DNA from 2 places in the Photobacterium sagamiensis genome. Region 2 is predicted to be linked to the other one. Evidence: predicted binding sites of a transcription regulator. Region 2 holds the regulator's gene; the other holds the start of a gene.
What was found. Region 2 encodes PurR, which represses purine synthesis genes. Its sites were predicted from a motif close to TNANGNAAACGTTTNCNTNA; they were not measured.
Positions count from the first base shown of each region.

Region 1: the regulator PurR is predicted to act here: its motif matches at 1,856-1,875, upstream of purL (phosphoribosylformylglycinamidine synthase).

Region 1 is NZ_JAKJSP010000049.1:6,298-13,457, forward strand. Features, by position in the region: gene mltF (membrane-bound lytic murein transglycosylase MltF) at 186-1,700, opposite strand; gene purL (phosphoribosylformylglycinamidine synthase) at 2,051-5,986, shown strand; gene L4D76_RS21245 (HAD family hydrolase) at 6,181-6,870, shown strand; gene L4D76_RS21250 (hypothetical protein) at 7,014-7,160, shown strand, end outside.
Region 2 is NZ_JAKJSP010000047.1:1,137-11,916, reverse strand. Features, by position in the region: gene L4D76_RS20780 (dihydrolipoyl dehydrogenase family protein) at 1-416, opposite strand, end outside; gene L4D76_RS20775 (carboxymuconolactone decarboxylase family protein) at 430-1,017, opposite strand; gene L4D76_RS20770 (hypothetical protein) at 1,138-1,530, opposite strand; gene L4D76_RS20765 (TfoX/Sxy family DNA transformation protein) at 1,758-2,348, opposite strand; cyclic di-GMP riboswitch class I at 2,472-2,576, opposite strand; gene purR (HTH-type transcriptional repressor PurR) at 2,775-3,779, opposite strand; gene L4D76_RS20755 (hypothetical protein) at 4,332-4,727, shown strand; gene L4D76_RS20750 (hypothetical protein) at 4,808-5,005, shown strand; gene L4D76_RS20745 (hypothetical protein) at 5,062-5,628, opposite strand; gene torD (molecular chaperone TorD) at 5,850-6,500, opposite strand; gene torA (trimethylamine-N-oxide reductase TorA) at 6,680-9,211, opposite strand; gene torC (pentaheme c-type cytochrome TorC) at 9,289-10,455, opposite strand; gene torR (two-component system response regulator TorR) at 10,656-10,780, shown strand, end outside.

The DNA.
Region 1 (7,160 bases), on a different contig from region 2:
CAAACACTGATCACAGTAAGCATCATTGCTTGGATTGTGACTTAATTATATAAAATTGAGAATGATCCAGGTCTCATCTTGATCCTAATCTCTGTAAAATCAGCCCGTCTATTTGTGATCTCAAAAAAACACAGCCCTACATCAAGTAGGGCTGTGAGTATTAGCTTGAACCAATCGGGATAAGGCTACCGGCTGATTTCGTTCGTCGCTTCTGCGTTACTGTTCACAGTCTGATTACTGACCTGTTTGGCCGGTAAGATTGAGGTGATGGTTTTTAAACCATCAATCACCTGAATTTCTTCGCTCTGCGGCTCACGGTTATGCGCTTGTTCGTAACCAATAATGCTCTGGTAGTAACGGCGGATATTTTCTACATAGTTGAGCGCTTCATCCCCCCGGGCATAACCGTAGCGAGTCTGTTTGTAGTACTTCTGCTGACGTAACAATGGCAGACGTTGTTTAACATCACTCCAGGCATCAGGGTTTCCGCCTTGTTGTTTGGTTAATCGGCGAGCGTCCATCAGATGGCCGAAGCCGACGTTATACGATGCCAGGGCGAACCAGACTTTTTCGTGATCTTCGATACTGTCAGGAACACGGCTGATCATCTTGCGCAAGTAATCGCTACCGCCGCGGATACTTTGCTCAGGATCGAGCCGGTTTTTAACACCAACCGATTTTGCGGTGGGTAACGTCAGCATCATCATGCCCCTTACACCGGTTGGTGAAACCGCACGTGGGTTCCAGTGTGACTCCTGATATGACAATGCGGCGATCAGACGCCAGTCAAGTTCATTGGAATACTTCTTAAACAGAGACTCCCACTGAGGTAACTTGCTCTCGATCGCACGTAAAAATGCACGGGTATCAACATAATCAAACTTGTCGACGTGACCAAAGTACTTTTCTTCCAGCTGGGCTAATTCACCGCTCTGCTGCAATTCGCCGAAGAATTCAATTAACAGTGCATAAAGGCTGTCATCGGCTGTGCTATTGACAAACCAGCTGATCGCTTCATCTTCGGTCAGCTCCATCGCCAGCGCAATATCAGGGTGAATACGCTGGATCAGTGCGACATCAACTGAATCTGCAACGGTAAAATCCAGCTTACCCGCGGCAACCATGCGCAGCAGTTCTTCGCTGTCTATATCTTCGACCGATTCCCAGGTAAGTTTCGGATACACAGCTTTCAGCTCTAGCAAGCGTTTTTCATGGCTGGAGCCTTTGACGACGGTTAAGCTACCTTTATTCTTGGCAAGATCGGCCGGAGTACGAGGGCGCCATTGTCCTTTTTTATACACGACTAGCTGGCTGGCATAATAATAAGCCGGTGCCGGATGGAATGAGACTAAGCGATCAGGGATTATCGTCAATCCTGCGGCAATGATATCGACATCGCCACGTTGTAAAGCGGGAAACAGGCCTGACAGGGTAAACATTGGCTGCATTTCCAGTTTGACACCTAATTTACTGGCAAAACGCTGGGCGAGTTCATAATCGAGCCCCGTCGGGCCATCAGTGCCAATGTAATAAGACAGCTGGTTGTTCAGCGTACCAATCCGAAGAACGCCGCTTTCGCGGATCTGCTTAAGATCGCTTTGCGTGCTCTCCTGCCACTTACACCCGGAAAGTAGCATAAACGTCAGGAAGATAATAAAGAGGTATCGAACCTTCGTGATTAACAGATCATTGCTCAACAAAAAATGCTCATCGTTATAATTTGGTGTTCTTTATACCAAAGGTAGGCAATTGAGCAAAGTGACTCTGCCTTGTTCTCGGGAAGAATTACTCTTTTAGACATCTACAGTGGTAAAACGTTGTCTTTTTCCTCATATTTTGCCACGAGCGAAAAAAAACACGCAAACGGTTGCGTCAGGAGTTACGTCACAAAAAAAATTCCTTTATACTACGCTCCATCGTGAGTTACTCGCCTCGATTGATCGGGTCAATTCGGTGAAAAAGGTGGCATTGACGTAATTAGCCCAGTGACTGAACTGGGTGTTAGGCCAATATCACCTTCATTCAACTGCTAATCGAGAGACGTACGCACATGGAAATTTTGCGTGGTTCACCCGCACTGTCTGAGTTTCGCGTTAATAAGCTATTAGAGCGTTGCCGCGAGTTAGATCTGCCTGTGTCAGGCATTTACGCTGAGTTTATGCATTTTGCTGATGTATCGGCTCCCCTGAATGCTGATGAGCAAAGCAAGCTGGCAAGCCTGCTAACCTACGGTCCGACGATTGCTGAGCATGAGCCGACAGGCACAATGCTTCTGGTTATCCCTCGTCCGGGAACAATCTCTCCATGGTCTTCCAAATCGACGGATATCGCCCATAACTGTGCACTACATAACGTCAAGCGCTTAGAGCGTGGTACGGCTTATTATGTCGACACAACGGCTGATCTGACGGATGTACAACTGACTGAGCTCAAAGGTCTGATCCACGACCGTATGATGGAAGTTGTTTTCACTGATTTAAATGCCGCGACTGCACTCTTTACCCAAGCGGAGCCGGCACCGGTTCAGAGCGTTGATATTTTAGCTGACGGCCGAAAAGCGCTGGAAGAGGCGAACCTGAAGCTAGGCCTGGCACTGGCTGAAGATGAAATCGACTACTTAGTTGAAAACTTCACTAAGTTAGGACGCAACCCTAACGACATCGAACTGATGATGTTTGCGCAGGCAAACTCAGAGCACTGTCGTCATAAGATCTTTAACGCTGACTGGACTATCGACGGTGTCGATCAGGAAAAGTCATTGTTCAAAATGATCAAGAACACCTACGAAAAGAACCATGAGCACGTTCTGTCTGCGTACAAAGATAATGCCGCAGTCATGGAAGGCTCTGAAGTCGGCCGTTTCTTCCCCAACCCAGAGTCTCGCCAATATAACTACCATCAGGAAGCGGCACATATCCTGATGAAGGTAGAAACTCATAACCACCCAACTGCAATTTCTCCTTGGCCTGGTGCTTCTACCGGCTCTGGTGGTGAAATTCGTGATGAAGGCGCGACCGGTATCGGCGGTAAGCCAAAAGCAGGTCTGGTGGGCTTCACTGTGTCTAACTTGCGTGTTCCTGGGTTCGAACAGCCATGGGAAACCGACTTCGGTAAGCCGGGCCGTATTGTTAACGCATTAGATATCATGCTCGAAGGCCCGCTAGGTGGCGCTGCATTTAACAACGAATTCGGACGTCCTAACCTGTTAGGTTACTTCCGTACCTACGAAGAAAAAGTGACCTCACACAACGGTGAAGAAATCCGTGGTTACCACAAGCCAATCATGATTGCTGGTGGTATGGGTAACATTCGCGCAGAACACGTACAGAAAAAAGAAATCCCAGTCGGTGCGAAGCTTATCGTACTTGGTGGCCCTGCGATGAACATTGGTTTGGGCGGTGGCGCTGCTTCATCCATGGCATCGGGTCAGTCTGCGGAAGATTTAGATTTTGCGTCGGTACAGCGTGAAAATCCAGAGATGGAACGTCGTTGCCAGGAAGTGATCGACGGTTGCTGGCAGATGGGAGAAAACAACCCAATCGCCTTTATCCACGATGTGGGTGCGGGCGGTATTTCTAATGCATTACCTGAGCTTGTTGATGACGGCGAACGTGGCGGTAAATTCCAGCTGCGTGATGTACCTAATGATGAACCTGGCATGAGCCCGCTGGAGATCTGGTGTAACGAATCGCAAGAACGTTATGTTATGGCAGTTGCGCCAGAAAATATGGCGGCATTTGATGCAATCTGTAAGCGTGAGCGTGCGCCGTACGCAGTCGTGGGTGAAGCAACTGAAGAACGTCACCTAACGCTGGAAGACAGCCATTTTGACAACACGCCAATTGATATGCCGATGGACATCTTGTTGGGCAAAGCGCCGAAGATGCATCGCGATGTTAAGACGCAAAAAGCAGAAGGTCAGGCCATTGATCGCAGCGCGATCAAGTTAGAAGAAGCAACACACCGTGTACTTCGTCTGCCCGCGGTTGCTGAGAAAACCTTCCTGATCACCATTGGTGACCGTACGGTAACAGGTTTGGTTGCGCGTGATCAGATGGTGGGTCCATGGCAGGTTCCGGTTGCTAACTGTGCCGTAACAGCAGCGAGCTATGACACGTATCACGGTGAAGCGATGTCTATGGGTGAGCGTACACCTGTTGCATTGCTTGATTTCGGTGCGTCTGCACGTTTAGCCGTCGGTGAAGCCATCACCAACATCGCAAGTGCTGATATCGGCGACATGAAGCGTATCAATCTGTCAGCGAACTGGATGTCTCCTGCTGGCCACCCAGGCGAAGATGCGGGTCTGTACGAAGCCGTTAAAGCGGTTGGTGAAGAGCTGTGTCCGGCGCTTGGCCTGACCATTCCCGTTGGTAAAGACTCGATGTCGATGAAGACCAAGTGGGAACAAGACGGTGAACAGAAAGAAGTTACCTCTCCGCTATCATTGGTTATTACCGCATTTGGCCGTGTTGAAGACGTACGTAAAACAGTAACGCCTCAGCTACGTACAGATAAAGGCGAATCCAGTCTGGTCTTGATTGATCTCGGCTGTGGTCAAAATCGCCTCGGTGCAACGGCACTGGCACAGGTTTATAAGCAACTGGGGGACAAGCCTGCTGATGTTGATAGCCCTGAGCTACTAAAAGGTTTCTTCTACGCAGTTCAAGCACTGGTTCGTGATGAGAAAGTACTGGCTTACCATGACCGTGGTGATGGTGGTCTGTATGTAACGCTGGCTGAAATGGCATTTGCAGGTCACACCGGTGTTGAAGTGGATATCAACACCACTGAATTTGACGAGTGTGAAGATGTACTGGCAACGCTATTTAACGAAGAGTTAGGTGCGGTATTGCAAGTTCGCACTGAAGATCTCGATACTGTTCAATCGGTACTGGCAGCAAACGGTCTGGAAGCATGTAGCCATATTATCGGTACTGTGATTGATGAAGATGTGGTTCGTATCTGGAATGGTAACGACCGCGTTTTAGAACAGAGCCGTACAGAGCTTCGTACTATCTGGGCTGAAACCACGTATCAGATGCAGGCGATGCGTGATAACCCGGCAGGTGCATTGCAAGAGTTTGAAGCGAAGAAAGACAACAGCGATCCTGGTTTGAACACCAAACTAAGCTTTGATCTTAATAAAGATATTGCCGCACCCTTTATCTCTTCACGAAAAGCAGGGGCTCCTGCTATAAACAAGGGCGCCAAACCGCAAATGGCTATCCTGCGAGAGCAGGGCGTAAACTCCCACGTGGAAATGGCAGCAGCCTTTGATCGTGCAGGGTTTGAAGCGAGAGACGTTCACATGAGTGATATTCTTTCTGGCAACGTGAAGCTGGACGGTTTCAATGGTCTGGTTGCTTGTGGCGGCTTCTCTTACGGTGACGTATTAGGTGCCGGTGAAGGCTGGGCGAAGTCAGTGTTGTTCAACAACATGGCACGTGATCAATTCGAAGCCTTCTTCCATCGCAACGATACACTGGCACTTGGTGTCTGTAACGGTTGTCAGATGATGTCGAACTTGCATGACCTAATTCCCGGCGCCGATCTGTGGCCACGTTTCGTACGTAACGAATCAGAACGTTTTGAAGCACGCTTCAGCCTGGTTGAAGTTCAGAAGAGTGACTCTTTGTTCTTTAATGAGATGACGGGATCTCGTATGCCTATCGCGGTTTCCCACGGTGAAGGTCGTGTGGAAGTGCGTAACGGTGAGCACCTCAATGCGATTGAGCAATCCGGTACGGTGGCTCTGCGTTACCTGGATAACTTCGGTAATGTCACCCAGAATTACCCGGCTAACCCGAACGGTTCGCCAAACGGTATTACGGGCCTGACAACAACGGATGGTCGTGTGACTATCATGATGCCTCACCCTGAGCGAGTGTTCCGCACCGTGGCCAACTCATGGCACCCGGATGACTGGAGCGAAAATAGCCCGTGGATGCGTATGTTCCGTAACGCGCGCGTTAATATCGGTTGATGTAGACCCAAGTGTTTAAGTAGCAAAAAAGCCGCGACCTGATCAGGTCGCGGCTTTTTTAATCACAAAACGCAGAAAAACGGCCAAAAAACAGGCTAAATTAGTCTTTATCAGCACCGATGTTCGATTTTTCTCGCCTTGTAGATAATTTGTTATTAATTTGGGAGAATGGTTGGTGATTGTGAGGAGGCTGTATGATTTTCTTCGATCTTGATAATACGTTACTCGATCATGATGGTGCGGAGCAGGATGCAATCCGTACCTTCGTCTCACGATATCATGACAATGTTATTGCACTGACAGACACGCCAGAAGTGATATGGCGGCAGATTACAGATAAACACCGTGCCCGCTGGCGAGCTGGCGAGCTGAATTTTGAACAGCAGCGCCGGGCTCGTATCAGTGAATTATTTAAGCGCCCGTTAACCTGTAAACAAGCCGATCAACTCTTCACCGAGTATTTTAATATCTATCAACAACACTGGCGTTTGTTTCCGGATGTTGAACCGGCATTGCAACGGTTAAAAGATACCGCACCTCTTGCTGTGATCAGTAATGGTTTTACCTATCAGCAAGAAGCCAAATTGGAGCAAACCGGTATTCGTCACTATTTTCGTTTTGTGATGACATCGGAGCAGGCTGGCGTAGCAAAGCCGGATTTGGGGATTTTTAAGGCGGCATGTCAAAGAGGTAAGGTCAGCCCGGAGCAATGCTGGTATATCGGTAACCACCCCCTGCGCGATGCTCAGGCCGGCCAGTTAGCAGGCATGAAATCGGTATGGTTAAACCGCAAAGCGTTACAGGCTAATCCGAACACCCGGGTTGTTCGTTCATTAGATGGATTTGTTGATCTGGTCCAGTTGACTGCGAATTCATTAATATAATGGTTATACCAATCGGGATAATTGTCCCGATTGGTATTATTTGATTTAGAGATACTAACGCTTTCAGGAAGAAGAGAAGGACTACTATCACGGATTGAATGGATGATCCGACGATTTTTAAAGTGCCATATCAAGGATGAAATATGGAAATGAATATTCCCAAGATGAAGGGAACGGTCTGTGCTGCAAAAGTATTAGCTGTTCTCGTTGTGAGTTGTTTGATCAGACATATCGATACTTTTACCGTCATATTTGACGATAATCCGGTAAGTATCGTCCCCAGTTTTATT
Region 2 (10,780 bases):
AGGGTGAACAGGTAGAAAGCCCCGTCTTTTTCGATACCGGCATTAATCGGAGCAATACGATTACCGAATTTAGCTTGTACCCAGTCACGTAGAATAAAGCGGCTGAATAAAAATGCTAACGTTGCGCCAATAGAACTGGCAAAAGACACCAGTACTAAGCTCCACCAGAAACCAAATAATGCAGCACCTAACAGCGTCATGATGGCGGCACCGGGCAATGACAGAGCCGTTACAATCACATAAACGGCAAAGTACACCAGACTAGACAAGAAAGGTTGTTCGGCAATGGTGTCTTTTAATGCTAGTTGCTGAGCCTTAGCTTGTTCCAGGGTGAAGTATTGCCCCAGATCAAACGCGAACCAGAGCCCAATCAGGGTGATAATTGTAACGAGGAGCAGGAGTTTTTTTCTATCCATGATGACACCTCTGCTATTTAGTTTGTGATTCAGCTGCTGATGAATCCTTCTCATCGTCAACTTGTATAGGTAAAGAACATAGCTCTTGACTAGGAACATCAAGCGCCGTATTAAATTTAGCGGATAAGTTCTGGAATGCCGCTAACGCCGTCAGCTCAACAATACTATCTTCATCAAACCACTTTTTAAGATTGGCGATCATTTCTTCGCTAACGCGCTGGCCTGTGATCGTCATCGCTTCCACATAGGTTAAAACAATCTGTTCTTGCTCTGTGAATAATTCGCTTTGCTGCCAGTGGGCAAGGGCTGTAATTTTTTCGACAGAGTTGCAGCGTTCGGCGAGTTTCATGCCGTTGGCATCAACGCAGAAGGCACAGTCGTTAAGCTGTGATACGCGTACACCAACTAAAGAGCGGATCACGGGAGAGATAGGTGATGACTTACGATCGAGAAAACCAAAGAAACCCGCAACTAGCCAGAACAGTGCCGGACGTCTTCCCCACAGCAGGGCGGGGTTTAAGACTTCCCCATAATGGCGTTTTTGAAGCCAAAGTAATGGTTTAATAGAAAAGGAATAACGAGGCTTGGTTGAAATACGCACTTTGGATCCTTATTGCTGTAGTTGTTCTGGCATAACTCAATGCTATACCAACGCAGCAACAAAGACCGGGCTAAGGGTATGAATATTTCAGGAATTTATGAAATATATCTTTTAATTCGATTAGTTGATGGTTATTTCAACACTTTGAATCTCAACTTGCTGTGCAACCCGCGAATCAGGTTGTTCTGTGGCTAGCAAATAACCGCAGGCCACCACAGGAAGTAAAGCTAACAACATGGTTTTACCAATATGGTAATTACGGTACCAATATTTTTTAGCTCTTATTTTAAGGATTAAGCCCCAAAACAGCATTAAAAGGTTAAATGCACCAATGATGGTAAGAGTGTCATACAGCAGATCTAACGGTGCAAACTGGTTGTAAACAAAAAACATCGCCATTAACGGTGGTAGCAAACTGATAAAGATCAAACTGCGAAGTAGCTTTGGCCACTTATAAAATTTGTCTCTAAATATGTGATCTGTTTGACCCGGGAAAGGCTTGGAGCAGAACATAGCAACCTCTCAGTAAATAATGCTCGCATGATTTTACAAACCTTCATATTAATTGAAAGCTTATTGATGCATTTATGAGCAGCTTTGTGAGAGGGTTCAATATTTGACATAGCCTGACATAAGGTAATACGAGCTTTTATGCATAGTCTGCTGGAGAAGCAGAGACAGAGAGATCTGTGAGGTAAAAAAAGAGGCGTGATGCGCCTCTTTCATGGTTGATCAATTGATTATGGTAACGCAGACAACAACTCGGTACGTCGCTGTTCAGTGATAACAGACCAATGTTTACCACTGATCGCACCTTCCAATGCCCATAACAACTCGACATTTAATGATTCTTGATGCGTTTGCTGTAAAGCTTTGTAGGCATCAAGTGCGCCAAGATCAAAAAGTTGTTCTATGGTATCAATGCCTGCTTTCTTTAACATTCGTTCATTGGCTAAACGTAAGTTCGGAAGGTCTTTGATACGATTAGGACCGGTGTTGCTTTTGGTCTTTTTATCTTGTTGGGCTGCCGCTAGAGAGCGTTTTGCCTGGCAGAGAATTTTACTTGGGTCATTCCACCATTGGTCAGGAATAGCATAATGCTTGGTGACAACCGGAAATCCGCGCTTCTTGTACACGTATGGTTCAAGGCCGGCTTGCTTAAATTCTTGTTCATTATCGGCATTTGCACGCAAGTGTAGTTTATCGTTCACTACGAGAGCGAACATAGTTTCACCGGCGAAAATACCAAAACCGCCAAACATCGAGCGTGACTTAATGCACTCTAAACAGTCAAATAATTTTAATGTGTCTTTTAGTACTGGTTTATCCATGCTTCTTCTCGGTGAAAAATACTTTGAGTCACCTAACATCGGAGCGAGGAAATCAGATTAGCAAGTTGCCGAATAGTTTTGTCAAATGTGTGTAAAAATTTGACCGTATCCGAGCAAAAATCCATCGGTAACCCCGCTACCATAAGTTAAGTTAGTTATAAAAAACCACTTTCTTTTAGGCCGGAAGCTTTGCGTCCCACTCTTTCGGGTGGTTTGCCTTGTTCGTGACTTAATAAAGTTTATCGTAGATAAGGTATTTGTTCTTACTCTAAGCTATTGGAAATGTGATACTGCTTCCAGTTATTTGCTTTTTTATATGTTTTACGCCGCTGTTAAATTGAATTGAGCATTTTTTCTGATGATATATTCGTGTCTAAAAAAGCCGACAAGTGATGACTTGTCGGCTTCTTGTTGTACGCAGTGGGATCAGTTTAAGTCTTTGACAGATTTCCGAATCACTAATTCAGGTGCCATTTCAAACACACGTCGGGCATGATCCTTATCTTTCACGCGTTCCATCAGAATTTCGACTGCCGTCTTACCTAAACGACGTTTAGGCTGGTGGATAGTGGTCAACGGTGGTGAGAAGTATGGTGCTAGCTCAATGTTGTCGTAACCGATGATAGAAATATCGCCAGGTACGCGGATACCTGCCTGCTCAAAAGTACTGATCAATGCCATTGCCATAATGTCGTTGAAACAAAAGATGGCAGTAGGGCGCTCGTCCATTGCAATGTACTGGTTAGCAGCTGCAACAGCAGACTCACATTCAAAATCCCCTTCAAGAATCCAATCATCATTCACGACCAGATTGGCTTCTGCCATTGCTTTTTTGAAACCTTTTAAACGCTCACGGCAGGTGACTTTCTCAACATGACCTGACAGACAGCCAATTTTAGCATGGCCGTGTTCAATAAAATGCTTGGTAGCAATGTAACCACCAAATTCAGCGTTATCCTGGATCTTATCTGTATGCGGGCTTTCCGGGCCCCAGTCCATGATCACCATTGGCAGATCACTTTTACGTTCAAGTAGGTCAAGTAGCTCTTGGTCGATATCCGAGCACATCACAAGCAATCCATCAACACGCTTTTCAGCTAGCATGCGCAGGTAATCACGTTGCTTAGATAAGTTACCTTCGGTGTTACAAAGGATCAGGGTGTAGCCATCCTTGTAACAATACTCTTCAACACCGTGAATGACTTCGGCAAAAAACGGGTTGGTTGATTTGGTTACCAACATACCAATGGTGCGAGTCGTATTACATTTGAGGCTTCGTGCTACCGCACTGGGTGCGTAGTTGAGTTCATCAACGGCGGCCAGTACTTTTTTCTGTGTTGCTTCTGCCACGAAGCGGGTTTTGTTGATCACGTGAGAAACTGTTGTGGTCGACACACCAGCCATACGTGCAACATCTTTAATCGTTGCCATATTTATTCTTCTAATAATTGTAGGTCAGAGGTCTGATCCGACCAATTCTTAACTGATACCAAATTGAGTAACTACGCAACCGTTAATTACCTATTTATTCAATTTGGTACGATTGATATTTCACAAAGTATAAAACGTCAAAAAGCCGCTTCTCTAACGAGCGGCTTGGTATTAATGCTAGCCCCAAAAGGCGTTTCACTGTGTAATCGCTTGCGTTCACATTTTACTGAGTGTAGCGCACAGTGCAACGTTTCTGTATACCAAGAGGAAATTACTTGATAGACATCAACAATCTTTATGCAACTTCAGTAAACTAGGTTCATAATAATGCATGGATAAATGCTTTTTAAAGTCTTTAATGAGAGATTTTGGCTAGGCTTTTCAGGTCAGTAACGACGACATAGTTGGTTGGTCCCTTGTTTGTTTAGGTCGTTATTGCGGACTCTGGCGGAAACGCTTGATCAGGATCATCGTAACACTTGGGCTCGCTTGATGTGTCGGAAATTCGTGTGATAATTGTCATATTAACGACGATGATATTGGGTCAAATTTATGTCCGGTGATAATAAAAGTGGTGTTCGCTTTGCTTACATTGCGAGCTTTCTTACGCCTTTAACTTTAATGATTTCAGGCATTGTTGCGGTTATATATTCCGCTTACCAGTTGAATAAAGGCACTGATGAACTGACTTACAGTCATTACTACACCATTATTCGCACCTTCTTCTTGTTCTTTACTTTCTTTGTGGTGCTGGGTGTAACTGCAGCGACTACTACAGGAATGGTTGCTGGCGCTGAGTATTGGGTACACAGCGATTTTCTGGATAAGGCTCTTCACGTCATTCCGGTTGTTGGCCTTATCATTGCTGCTCTGGCAATTGTGAAATGGTTTGTAAAACATATCCAAGGGATGAAGTTACTTAGCCAGAATAAAGCTATTGAGCTTTAATTACCAATGAGCAGCTCGAAGTCCATGTCAGCAAATTTAGATTAAAATTAATATTGAGCAGGCTGCTTGGAGTAATAGCGATGGTAACAGCGCTAACTGGCCCCACCAAAGAGCAGGGGCATCAGATTTCCCGAACTGCGAGACGAAACAAACGGTTAAGTATGCATGAAGGGATTGCCCCCTGGTGTGATTGTTGTGTTTGCGAAGCCGAGCCCTACTGGGCCGATGTGGCCAAGGAGATGGGAATTAATCTGAGCGATTATGAAGATGATTGCTAATCCAACTTCACCGCGGCACACTTGCCGCGGTGAGTCACTTTAACCAATCTTTGCTATTACTGAATAGTCTCGATTAAATTATTTAGTTCATCAACCAATTGCTCTGTTTTGGGATCCTGGGCTTTCATTGCCGCGAAGGTATCTTGCTGGAGCTTTTCCTGCATACCCATTAGGTCTTTGTCGGCCATGATAGCCTGGCGTTGTTCCGCCATTGTTTGTTTGGCCGCTGTAAACTCTTTAATTAGCTCACTGCGCTTTTCTTCGCTAAGGGAAGTATCCTGAACTTGCTCTTGGATCTCTTGTGCTTTAGCTATGAACTCTTCAGGCGCATAGCCGATTTCATCTGCTTTTTGCTGAAACTTGCTCTCTAACTGCTTAGATTGTTCTGCCAAGTCTGGGTTAGCTTGCAGGGTTTGCTGCCTGATGCTGGTGAGATCCCGCTGGATTGAATTAATGCGGTTTACTGTATCTCGTTGTGCAACTATTGAATCAGCGGCTATGCCACTGGCATTAACTTGAGGAGCCAGCAATATCATAGATAAAAATACCAGAGGCAAAGACATTTTAACAAACCAGCTCTTCATCGATGGAGAGGGCTTTACTAGCGTATTGAGTTTATGCATCGCAGATATCTCTTTGTTATCAGTGTTGTTTAAATCTATAAAAGTCACGAGCAGGTAATGTCAGGGTATTGTCATGAAAGCTGTTCGTTTGCTGAACCGATATAACAAGCAGGGAGTGGGGATAGATAATTAATGGAATTGGTATGAAGAAAAAAAGCCGGCATTTAATGCCGGCAACTAGAGATAGTGTGGTTCAGTATTTATGATGACCGATTAGATTATTATTCTTCTCCGGCAAGGAATGCCGAGTCTAATTTACAAAATGCAACAAGCAGATCAACAGCTGCGGTATAGAAGCCAAAGTTATCGCGTGATTTACATGCTTGGGCAAAGATTGGCAGCCAGTTCAATAGCATGTTGTTCACGAATGACAACTGCGCCTGCATCACTTCTTCTCGCTTTTCTTCGTCTTTTTGATGGTTAGCCAGGATAATCAGGTTGCCCATGAAATCCAGCTCAACAGCAATGTGGTCAGCGGGTTCATTGAATTCTTTATGTTGAGCAATGTTGTACTGCTCCATTAGCTTGTTCATGTCTTGTGCCGGCTTGTCATTCAGCAGGCCGCTTTCACCGACATACATAGAGGCATATGGCAGGGCACCAGACTTTGGTGTACTCAGGAATAAGCCACAAAAATCTGCTGCCAGCTCAAGCTGTGCATCTTCACGCACCTTTAAGCGATTAATTGCCTCGCGGAATGACTCGACAGGCTGTTTAAGCTCTGGTGTCATACCAAGACCAGACAAGAAGGTGAACATCTCGTCACCGTGATATTCCACTAAATCTTCCGTCGTCAACTCACGAGCTAATAGTGAAGACATCCACCAGTAAATTTCAGCACGTTGTTCGTTGAAAGCAATAAATTCTTGCATGATCACTGTCACTCCAGACACTTAAAAACATATTCACATAAAACATAATGTTGCTAATGATTATATGTGAATAGGTTCTATTTTTGGGGAAAGAAAGGCAATGTTGTTACTCACATCGCCTATAAATTTATCAATAGCCTGCAACTGCAGGCTATTGATGTCTTTTCGAATAAAGCGAATTACGCTAAATCCATCGCCGGGAAGAGCGGGTTGATATCAGTAACTTCTTCCGGGCCATTGAAACCCGTTACTGCAGGTACTTTACCCGTATATTTCTCGATCTCTACCTGGGCAGAAGCAGCAGATGTTGCCTGAGCCAGTTTTGATGAGCCGACATCTTGTGTCAGTACGTTTGGATCACCGTAAGTACAAAGTGTACCTGGCTTGCCACCTTCTAGCGGGCTATACCATGCACCTTCGTGGATACGACAAACACCTGATTTGTAGTCGTCAGTAACAACGGCACCAGCAAGAACTTCACCACGGTCGTTGAATACGCGAACGATGTCACCAGATTTAATACCGCGTGTTTTCGCGTCTGCAGTGCTGATGTATACAGGTTCGCGATCCGCAACAGCGTAAGTAGCACGGTGATCAGTTGACGAACAAAGCTGCGAGTGCAGACGGTGGTTCGGGTGCGTGCTCTGCAGGTTCAGCGGGAACTTGTTAGAACGAGGACCGCCGTGGCTACGTTCATTCTTCTCGAACCACATTGGGTGACCCTGACAGTCATCGTAACCCATATCTGCGATTGTCTTACAGTAAATCTCGATTAGGCCAGAAGCAGTACCTAGTGGCTCCAGATCGGGTTCTTTACGGAATGATTCGTGACGAACCCACTCTTTACCTTCAGGGAATTCAATGAAGCCTTCGCCTTCCCAGAACTTCTTGAAGTTAGGCATACGAACGCCAAGACCACGGCCCTGCAAACGTGCACCGTTATAGATCTGTTCGATCCATTCCATCTGTGATTTACCACCGGTGAACGCTTCTTCACGGTCAAAGCGGCGACATAGTTCGCGGAAGATATCGAAATCGTCTTTCGCTTCAAACATAGGTTCAACGACTTTTGGTAGTGCAATAATACCGGCGTTTGAGTGGTTACCGTATTGTTCGATATCGTTACGTTCATGCGTGGTTGTTGCAGGAAGAACGATATCGGCAAAACGACAAGTCGCTGTCCACTGGTGCTCGACAGAAACAACGGTTTCCAGCTTACGCCACGCTTTGATCATCTTGTTACGATCCTGGTGGTGGTGGAATGGGTTGTTACCGCAGAAAACAGCCATCTTCATTTCAGGGTACTTCACATCGTGACCGTTCCACTGGATGGTTTTGCCCGGGTTCTCGATACAGTCAACGAAACGTGCAACCGGAATGTACGTTGAGTAGCCGTTGAATGAACCGTTATGAATTGGGTCAACACCCGTTACACCGCTAAAGCCGGACATTAGCGGACCGTTAGAGGTCGTAGATCCTGCATCATTGTAGTGCCAGCCGAAACCGAAGCCACCACCAGGCAGACCGATCTGGCCTAGCATTGCTGCAATAACAACAAGCATCCATGCGTACTGCTCACCATGCTGCATGCGCTGCAGACACCAGCCACCGATGATCTGAGTACGGCCAGAGGCCATTTGGCGAGCTAGGGCGCGAATGTCATCTGCTTTGATGCCACAGATTTTTTCTGCCCACTCAGGTGTCTTCGCAACGCCGTCTTTCTCACCGGTTAGGTAAGGAACAAACTTGTTGAAGCCTGTGGTGTAGTCAGCAATGAAATCTTTGTTGTACAGGTTCTCGGTATACAGAGTATGTGCGATAGCCAGCATCAAGGGTACATCGGTCTGCGGGTTAACAGAAATCTGCTCACCGCCTATCGCTTTTTGAGTTTCAGAACGAACTGGATCAACGTAGATAACTTTGATCTCGTTGTTCTTCACTTTCTCAGCTAGCTGCTGAAAATAAGCGTACGGGCTGTGATCCGGAACTAGCCAGCCAACCTGTAGGTTTTTAATTGGGTCAGAACCCCAGATAACAATGGTGTTAGAATGCTCAAGAACCAGCGGCCAAGATGTCTGCTGCTCGTATACTTCCATTGCACCAGCAACGTAAGGTAGAACAACCTGCGCAGCACCTGTAGAGTAGTCACCCATTTTGCCTAGGTAAGTACCGTGTAGGCCAAGAGCACGGCTCATCATGGTACCCGCAGAGTGAAGTTTACCTACTGACTGCCAGCCTGTGTGGCCGCCGTATAGCGCACTTGGGCCGTAGCTGTTCTGTACACGTTCCATTTCGTGGTAGAAGAAATCCAGCGCCTGGGACCATGGCACACGAACGAAACGGTTGTCACCACGTTGTGTTGTATCAGACTTGAAGCCGTGTTTTAGCCAGTCGATACGGACCATTGGGTATTTAACACGTGCCGGGTTGTAAACCACTTCACGTACACCGTTGATCATCGGGGTTGGGTGGAGGTCTTTTTCGAAAGGTACAGTTTCTACCCAAACGCCGTTCTCAACTTTAGCGCGGAAAGCCCCCCAGTGAGAGCCAGAAAGTACTTCGCCGGTGAAACTTGTTTTGGTATCAGCAGCAGCCATTGCTTTGCGTGGTGCAAGCAGGCTAGTTCCAACCACCGTTGCTACACTCGTAGCAGCAAGGCCAGAGAGAAAGCGACGGCGCGATACGCCTTTATTTAGAATTTGAGTCGCCATATAGGAAATCCTTAAATTAAAATTCTGTTTCAAAGGGCGGGGGAGCGATTATGCTTGTCAGACCCGCCCATTAGGAATTAGTGTGCGCCAGCGCCGCCAGTGTCTTTACCGTGGTTCTGCAGGTACTTCAGTAAAGTACGCTCTTCCGTTTTACTTAGACGGTAATAGGCGCTCATTGCATTCAGTCCAGAAATCCAACCGTTGGCTGTGAAGTGAGCTGGATCCGGAGCGGCGTGGCAGGCATTGCAAGTTGCGCCGTACATGTCTTCTGCGTAGTTCCAGATTGGCTGAATGTTGTCAATCATGCCTTCAGCGGTGATCCAGGCTTCAATTGATACGTGCTGCCATACGATGTCAGTTGCGCTGTCAGTTTGCTCTTCGATTAGCTGCTCAGTCGCTTTAACATCACCACGGATAGTTGCCTTGAAGACACGCTTGCCCATGTATTCAGTCATTACACGGCCTTTACCCGCTTTTTCAAGCCAGCCATCAACCTTGATTTTCAGCATCTCGTCTTGGCGTTCAAGAACCGTAATTTCAGAGGCCGGAAGAAGCTTACCTTCAGCTTTGGCGTTAGCATCAGCGGATGCATACAGGTCTTTTTCACCCAGAGAGTAAAGTGTCTCAGTTGCTGCACCTTGAGCATTAGCAGTTACCTGAAGCACTTGGAAATCCTTTTGGAAACCGCCGGCCATGTTAGGTAGTTCGTGGGCAATACCTTTGTGGCATTCGATACAGTTCATCTCTTCGGCTGCCGCTTTTTTCATCTCAAATGCCGCTTTTGCAGACTGTTTGCTATGATCCATATCGTCATAGGAGTGGCAACTCTTACACGTCTTGGAATTCTGGCTGCTCATGCGATCCCATACGGTCTGCGCCATATGTAAACGGTTGTCTTCAAACTTTTCTGGCGTATCGATTTTACCGGTCACAAAGTGGTGATAAAGATCTTTAGCCGCTTCAAGTTTACGGAAAACTTTGCCGGGTAAGTCTTTGGGCTGGTGACAGTCAACACATTGAGCCTGAACACCGGAAGCATTTTTAAAATGAACTGTTTCTTTGTATTCTTCGTAGTTCTGCTCCATGGTGTGGCAAGAGGTACAGAATTCGATAGTCGAAGTGACTTCAAAGGCTTTGTGGACAACAAACGTGCCCGAAAGAGTAATACCGATACCGACTAATACCAATGCAAGAATTGGATACTTGCTGCTTGGTTTAATCAACTTTTGCCAAAGTTTTTTCATAGTGGAATATTCCAGAAATAATGAATGTCTGCCGTAAAGTACGGTGACGTATAATTTTTTATGGTTTAATCTTAAAGCTACGATGTGAAAAAGGTTAAGGGTTGGCATGAACAGCTTTGGCCTGTTTATGGCAGATTGTTAACAGGTAATTGTTGTGTTGCCGTTTTAAAAACCTTCGAAATATAAATAAAGAGATAAAAATGAGTCATCACGTGCTTGTTGTAGAAGATGAGATTGTGACCCGAACTAAGCTTGTCGGGTATTTTGAAAATGAAGGGTATAAGGTCAGCCAGGCGGATAGTGGCACTCAAATGCGCGAGATTAT